Phaeacidiphilus oryzae TH49: one gene and its partner. The protein of the gene in region 1 interacts with the protein of each later gene in a pairwise test. Links are inferred from orthologs where the notes say so. Each region holds a gene or a part of one and is shown on either strand. Other genes may lie near its edges.

Evidence for each region.
Region 2: the proteins of ligA (region 1) and BS73_RS26050 interact in binary tests that used the Escherichia coli proteins (3 or more experiments, as listed by UniProt). The link is inferred for Phaeacidiphilus oryzae TH49 from one-to-one orthologs.

What each region holds. Positions count from the first base shown.
Region 1 is NZ_JQMQ01000005.1:2,457,161-2,460,824, reverse strand. The notes cover bases 157-3,159. They hold ligA (NAD-dependent DNA ligase LigA), read left to right. Parts: upstream 157-531; coding sequence 532-2,787; downstream 2,788-3,159. Other genes in these bases: BS73_RS14795 (methionine synthase), read left to right, coding at 157-466. In the rest of the region: more of BS73_RS14795, read left to right, coding at 1-156. UniProt on the Escherichia coli protein: DNA ligase that catalyzes the formation of phosphodiester linkages between 5'-phosphoryl and 3'-hydroxyl groups in double-stranded DNA using NAD as a coenzyme and as the energy source for the reaction.
Region 2 is NZ_JQMQ01000005.1:5,047,028-5,051,133, forward strand. What follows is about bases 377-3,821. They hold BS73_RS26050 (leucine--tRNA ligase), read left to right. Parts: upstream 377-729; coding sequence 730-3,621; downstream 3,622-3,821. Other genes in these bases: BS73_RS35070 (hypothetical protein), read left to right, coding at 377-553. In the rest of the region: more of BS73_RS35070, read left to right, coding at 1-376; BS73_RS26055 (hypothetical protein), read left to right, coding at 3,829-4,106.

The DNA of each region.
Region 1 (3,664 bases):
CGGCTGGCAGCGGCACCGGGCGGTCGAGGAGTCGGTCGCCGAGGAGCGGCTGCGCGAGCTGATCGGCGCCCTCGGCGTGCCCGCCGTCGTCCACTGCTGCGCCCCCGGGGTGCCGATCGGGATGCTCCGCCGGGCCGGCGCCTCGGCGGTCTCGCTCGACTGGTCGCTGCTCCGCGCGCGCGACCACGACTCCGTCGGGGAGGCCGTGGAGGCGGGCACCGTCTTCCTCGCGGGTGTGGTGCCCGCCGTGCCGGGCCCGGGAGCGGCGGAATTGTCGGACCCGGCCGGTACTGTCAGCGGTGTGAGGACGGTGTGGAAGCGCCTCGGGCTGGACCCGGGGCTGCTGGCGCGCCGTGTCGTGGTGACCCCGACCTGCGGGCTGGCCGGGGCCGATCCCGCCTACGCCCGCCGCGCGCTGGCGCACGGCGTGCGGGCGGCGCGCAGCCTCGCGGACGCGCCCGAGTGAAGGATCCTTTCGACGGAGGAGGAGCGGTGGCCGCTGGGGACGGCAAGGGCTCGGCACTGCGGGAGATGCCCGACGTGCCCGCCGAGGCACGCGAGCGGCACGCCCAGCTCGCGCAGGAGGTCGAGGACCACCGCTTCCGCTACTACGTCCGGGACGCGCCGACCGTCAGCGACGCCGAGTTCGACGCGCTGATGCGGGAGTTGGAGGGGCTTGAGGAGGAGTACCCCCCGCTGCGCACCCCCGACTCGCCGACCCAGCGGGTCGGCGGCACCTACTCCAACGACTTCGCCGAGGTCCAGCACCTGGAGCGGATGCTCTCGCTGGACAACGCCTTCGCCGACGAGGAGCTGGACGCCTGGGCCGACCGGGTCCAGAAGGAGCTGGCCGGCACCGGCTTCCACTACCTCTGCGAGCTCAAGGTCGACGGCACCGCCATCGACCTGGTCTACGAGAACGGCCGGCTGGTCCGCGCCGCCACCCGCGGCGACGGCCGCACCGGCGAGGACGTCACGGCCAACGTCCGCACCATCGCCGAGATCCCCGAGCAGCTCCGCGGCGACCAGGGCCACCCGGTGCCGGAGCTGGTCGAGGTCCGCGGCGAGATCTACTTCCCGCTGGAGGACTTCGAGCGGCTCAACGCCCAGCTGGTCGAGGCCGGGGAGAAGCCCTTCGCCAACCCGCGCAACTCCGCCTCGGGCTCGCTCCGGCAGAAGGACCCGCGGATCACCGCGACCCGCCCGCTGCACATGGTGGTGCACGGCATCGGCGCCCGCCGCGGCTTCGACATCGAGTACCAGTCGCAGGCCTACGACCTCCTCCGCGCCTGGGGCCTGCCCACCGCGGCGTACAACAAGGTGCTCGGGTCGCTGGCCGAGGTGAAGGAGTTCATCGCCTACTACGGCGAGAACCGGCACTCGGTGGAGCACGAGATCGACGGCGTGGTCGTCAAGGTCGACGAGATCGCCCTCCAGGGCCGGCTCGGCGCCACCTCCCGCGCCCCCCGCTGGGCGATCGCCTGGAAGTACCCGCCGGAGGAGGTCAACACCAAGCTCCTGGACATCCGGGTCTCGGTCGGCCGCACCGGCCGGGCCACCCCGTACGCGGTGATGGAGCCGGTCAAGGTGGCCGGTTCGGTGGTCGAGCTCGCCACCCTCCACAACCAGGACGTGGTCAAGGCCAAGGGAGTGCTGATCGGCGACACCGTCGTGCTGCGGAAGGCCGGGGACGTCATCCCCGAGGTCCTCGGCCCGGTCGCCGACCTGCGGGACGGCTCCGAGCGGGAGTTCGTGATGCCCGCCGAGTGCCCGGAGTGCGGTACGGAGCTGCGCCCGATGTCCGAGGGCGACGTCGACCTGCGCTGCCCCAACGCCCGCTCCTGCCCCGCCCAGCTGCGCGAGCGGCTGTTCTACCTGGCCGGCCGCAGGTGCCTGGACATCGAGGCGCTCGGCTACGTCGCCGCCACCGCCCTCACCCAGCCGCTGGAGCCGGCCGAGCCGCCGCTCACCGACGAGGGCGGCCTCTTCGACCTCACCATCGAGGAGCTCCTCCCGATCAAGGTGGTCGTCCGCGACCCGGACACCGGCCTGCCCAAGCGGGACGAGAAGACCGGCGAGGAGAAGGTCGTCACCTTCTTCGCCAACCTCAAGGGCGAGCCCAAGAAGACCGCCACCGCCCTCCTCGACAACCTCCAGGCGGCCAAGGAGCGCCCGCTCGCCCGGATCATCGCGGGGCTCTCCATCCGGCACGTCGGCCCGGTCGCGGCGGCCGAACTCGCCCGCGAGTTCCGCTCCCTGGACCGGATCGCCGAGGCGAGCGAGGAGGAGCTGGCCGCGGTCGAGGGCGTCGGCCCGACCATCGCCGCCTCCATCAAGCAGTGGTTCGCGGAGGACTGGCACCGCGAGATCGTCGAGCGCTGGCGCGCGGCCGGCGTACGCCTGGAGGAGGAGGCGGGGGAGGACACCGGGCCCCGTCCGCTCGAAGGCCTGACCGTCGTGGTCACCGGCACTCTCACCGGCTACACCCGGGACAGCGCCAAGGAGGCCCTCCAGCAGCGCGGCGCCAAGGTCACCGGCTCGGTCTCCAAGAAGACCGACTTCGTGGTGGTCGGCGAGAACCCCGGGACCAAGTACGACAAGGCGGTCCAGCTCGGCCGCCCGGTGCTGGACGACGACGGGTTCGACGTCCTCCTGGAGGAGGGCCCGGACGCGGCCCTCGCCTGGTTCCAGGAGCGCGCGGAGGCGGCGGAGGAGCCCGCCGGGGGCGGCGGCGACGAGGCCGGCGACGAGGCCGGCGAGGCGGGCACCGGCGAGGCCGGCGAGTAGCGCCCCGGCCGCGGTGAGGAACCGTCAGTTCCCCTTCCGCGTCCGCTGCTTCGCGCGCCCTCTGGGCAAATGGGCGCGTGGGGTGCGCATCCTACGACCGACTGGCCGGTAGCGTCAGCGCTCGGACGCGTCTGTCCGATTCGGGGCGCAGCGGGGGAGTGCGGCTTTACGCTTGAAGACAGCCCGTCGCGAGCGGGCTGACGCCGGGCTGTGCGGACCGGCGCGGGGACTCCTCAGTACGGCGGGTGCCCGGCAGGCCGGTCGGCTCCCGCGAGGTCCGTCCGCCGCCCGCCGGGCGTCCTCGGTCGCCTGCCCCCACGGGGCGGTGCGCGGCTGCTGGCTGCATGCCGCGCAGCTGAGCCGTCGCTGCGCCCGGCGACACGGCGGCGTGCTGCAGGGGGCGGACGGAGGCAGTGGATGCGGCGACTTCGGGGGGCTGCCGGGGAAAGGGCCCGGGCGGCGACGCTGTGGCTGGTGCACGGTGTGGGAGACGGGACGGCGACCGGGCCGCTTCTGCTGGGAGCGCTGGTGCTGGTGCTCGGCGGGGCGCCGCTGATCCCGCTGGGGCTCGTGGTCGGCGCCTCGGCGCCGGGCCTGCTGCCGCTCTTCGCGGTACCGCTGGCGGTGCTGGTCACCGCCTGGTGGATCGCCCGCGGCCGGGCGCGCGACCAGCTCACCGATCCGCTCACGGGGCTGCCCAACCGCCAGGCGATGCTGGCCGCCGTGCGCGGTGCGCTGGCCCGCGCCAAGGCGCGGGAACGGGAGGACGAGCGGGTCGGGCTGATCCTCCTCGACGTCGACCGCTTCCGCGCCCTCAACGACACCCTCGGCCACGCGGCCGGCGACCGGCTGCTGGTCAGGATCGGCGAGCGGCTGC
Region 2 (4,106 bases), 2.6 Mb from region 1 along the record:
GACCTACATCGCGGACGCCGGGGACGCGGTGGCCCTGCTGGCCTCCGCGATCGAGGGCGGCGGGGAGGAGCTGCCGCCGGCCGAGCGGGCGCTGCTGTACGGCCGGCTGGCCAGGGCGCGGGCCGGACTCGGCGACGCCGAGGCCGCCCGGACGGCGGCCGACCAGGGCTTCGCGGCCCTCGCCGGCGCCGGCCCCGGGTCGGGCGCCGAGGAGGACGCGGCGGAACTCCACGGGCTGGTCGGGGAGACGCTCCTGCTGATCTCCGACCCGGAGGCGGCCGCCGGCCATCTGGACCGCGCGGTGGCGGAGCTCGGGCCGGCCCGGGCCCGCTCCCGCGCCCTGCTGCTGGTGCGGCTGGCGGAGGCCCGGCTGCGGCTGGGGCGCGCGGAGGAGGCGGGCCGCGCCGCCGAGCAGGCGCGCGCCCTGGACGTGGGGATGCGCTCCCCCCGGGTGACCGCGGCCCTCGCCGAGTACCGCCGCCGGGTGGCGCGCACCCCGGGGGCCGACCGCCCGGCGCCTTCGGTCCCGGCCGCCCGCCGGACGACCCGGTGAGCCCTTGCGGTACGCTGAGCCCATGCGAAATGTGCGCCTGCTCCTTAGCCGGCCGCGCTGACAGAACTCCGACTGACGGAGATTCAGCGCGGCAACCCCTCATGGTGAGGGGTTTTTTGTTTTTCGGCAGTTTCCGCGGCAGACCGCATGGCTGACCCCCTGGAGTCCTGAGGACGATGAGCGACACGACATCTGCGGCCACCGAGGCCCACAAGTACGGCGCCGCGCTGGCCGCGGACATCGAGTCCCGCTGGCAGGACCGGTGGGAGCGGGAGGGCACCTTCGACGCGCCCAACCCGGTCGGCGACCTGGCGGCGGCGGACGGCGCCGCGGAGATCGAGCGGCCGCACGCCTTCATCATGGACATGTTCCCGTACCCCTCGGGCGCGGGCCTCCACGTCGGCCACCCGCTGGGCTATATCGCCACCGACGTCTACGCCCGCTTCATGCGGATGACCGGGCACAACGTCCTCCACACCCTGGGCTACGACGCCTTCGGCCTGCCCGCCGAGCAGTACGCCGTGCAGACCGGCACCCACCCGCGGGTCACCACCGAGGCCAACATGGCCAACATGCGCCGCCAGCTGCGCGCGCTGGGCCTGGGCCACGACTCCCGCCGGTCGATCGCCACCATCGACCCGGCCTACTACCGCTGGACCCAGTGGATCTTCCTGCAGATCTTCAACTCCTGGTACGACGAGCAGATCGGCCGGGCCCGCCCGATCGACGAGCTGGTCGCCCAGTTCGAGAGCGGCGAGCGGGCCGTGCCGGACGGCCGGGCCTGGTCCGAGCTGTCCGCCGTGGAGCGGGCCGACCTGCTGAGCGAGTACCGGCTGGCGTACGCCAAGCAGGCGCCGGTCAACTGGTGCCCCGGCCTGGGCACCGTGCTGGCCAACGAGGAGGTCACCGCGGACGGCCGCTCCGAGCGCGGCAACTTCCCGGTCTTCAAGGCCAATCTGCGCCAGTGGATGATGCGGATCACCGCCTACGCCGACCGCCTGATCGACGATCTGGACCTGCTGGACTGGCCGGACGCCATCAAGCTGCAGCAGCGGAACTGGATCGGCCGCTCCGAGGGCGCCCGGGTGGACTTCGCGCTGGAGTCCGGCACCGAGAAGATCACCGTCTTCACCACCCGCCCGGACACCCTGTTCGGCGCCACCTACATGGTGCTGGCCCCCGAGCACGAGCTGGTCGACCGGATCGTCCCGGAGGCCTGGCCGGCTCCGTCCCCGGGCTCCGCCGGCCTGGCCGAGGAGTGGACCGGCGGCTTCGAGACCCCGGCCGACGCCGTCGCCGCCTACCGCAAGCAGGCCGCCGCCAAGTCCGAGGTCGAGCGGCAGAGCGAGGGCCGGCAGAAGACCGGCGTCTTCACCGGCGCCTACGCGGTCAACCCGGTCTCCGGCGAGCGGGTCCCGGTCTTCATCGCCGACTACGTGCTGGCCGGCTACGGCACCGGCGCGATCATGGCGGTCCCGGCGCACGACCACCGCGACTTCGAGTTCGCCCGGGTCTTCAAGCTGCCGATGCGCTGCGTCGTCCAGCCCTCCGACGACCGCGGGACCGACCCGTCCACCTGGGACGACGCCTTCGTCTCCTACGACGCGCGGATCGTCGACTCGGCCAACGGGCAGGTGAGTCTGGACGGCCTGGGCGTCGTCGAGGCCAAGAAGAAGATCTCCGACTGGCTGGCCGAGCAGGGCATCGGCGAGGGCACCGTCACCTACAAGCTGCGCGACTGGCTGTTCAGCCGGCAGCGCTACTGGGGCGAGCCCTTCCCGATCGTCTACGACGAGGACGGCGTCGCCCACGCGCTGCCCGACTCGATGCTGCCGGTCGAGCTGCCGGAGATCGACGACTACTCGCCGCGCACCTTCGACCCGGAGGACGAGCACACCGCGCCGGAGACCCCGCTCTCCCGCCGCGAGGACTGGGTGGACGTCGAGCTGGACCTGGGCGACGGCAAGGGGAAGCGGCGGTTCCGCCGCGAGACCAACACCATGCCCAACTGGGCCGGCTCCTGCTGGTACGAGCTGCGCTACGTAGACCCGGACAACGCCGAGCAGGTCGTCGACCCGGTCAACGAGAACTACTGGATGGGCCCGAGCCCGCAGAAGCGCGCGGGCGGCGTCGACCTGTACGTCGGCGGCGCCGAGCACGCCGTGCTCCACCTGCTGTACTCGCGGTTCTGGCACAAGGTGCTGCACGACCTGGGCCACGTCTCCTCCAGCGAGCCCTTCCACAAGCTGTTCAACCAGGGCATGATCACCGCCTATGTCTACCGCGACGAGCGGGGCTTCCCGGTCCCGGCCGCCGAGGTGGAGGAGCGCGACGGGCAGTTCTTCTTCGAGGGGCAGCCGGTCCGCCGCGAGATGGGCAAGATGGGCAAGTCGCTGAAGAACGCGGTCGCCCCGGACGACATCTGCCGCGACTACGGCGCCGACACCCTGCGGCTGTACGAGATGACGATGGGCCCGCTGGACGTCTCCCGGCCGTGGGAGACCCGGGCCGTGGTCGGCTCCTTCCGCTTCCTGCAGCGGCTGTGGCGGAACGTCGTCGACGAGGACACCGGCGAGGTCGTCGTCACCGACGAGGAGCCGGACACCGAGACCCTGCGGTTCCTCCACAAGACCATCGACGGGGTGCGGGCCGACATGGCTGGGCTGCGCTTCAACACCGCCGTGGCCAAGTGCATCGAGCTCAACAACCACCTGGTCAAGCGGGGTTCGACGCCGCGGAGCGTGGCCGAGCAGCTGGTGCTGCTGGTCGCCCCGCTGGCCCCGCACATCGCCGAGGAGCTGTGGTCCAAGCTGGGCCACCAGCAGTCGCTGGCCCACCAGCCGCTGCCCGAGGCCGATCCGCGCTACCTGGTCGAGGACACCGTCACCGCGGTGGTCCAGATCAAGGGCAAGGTCCGGGCCCGGTTGGAGGTCTCCCCGGAGATCTCCGAGGCCGAGCTGGAGGCGGCGGCGCTGGCCGACGAGGCGGTGCGGCGGGCGCTGGGCGGCGCGGACATCCGCAAGGTGATCGTCCGGGCTCCCAAGCTGGTCAACATCGTCCCGGCGTAGGGCCGGCGGCAGGGGACCCTCAGGGCCCCCGTGGTGATCACGGTCACCGCGGGGGCCCTGGCCGTGCCCGGCGCGGGTCAGGGTCGTCCCTGACGCGGCCCCGGTCGCGCGGTCCGACCTCAGGGCGATGCCCGGGGACCCGGCCGGAGCTACCGTGGGGATGGGGCCGCCGGGATCGGCGGCCGCACGTCATGGAGGAGGCCGGGGATGAGTGGCGGCGAGATCGCGGGTCTGGTGCTGCTGCTGATCGTGATCGCGGTGGTGGCCGCCGTCGCCGTCGCGGTGGTCAAGGTCAAGCAGGCCGTGCAGCGCCAGGTCGAGCAGCACGGCGCCAACGCCCGGCGGGCGGTCGAGGAGGCGGCGCTGAAGGCGCGCTCCTTCACCCGCCCGGGGCCCAGGGGCCAGGCCGCGTCCCTCCGCTCGGAGCTGCGGGCCTCGCTCTTCGCGGCCCGCCGGGTGCTGGAGTCGGCCGCCCCCGGCGATCC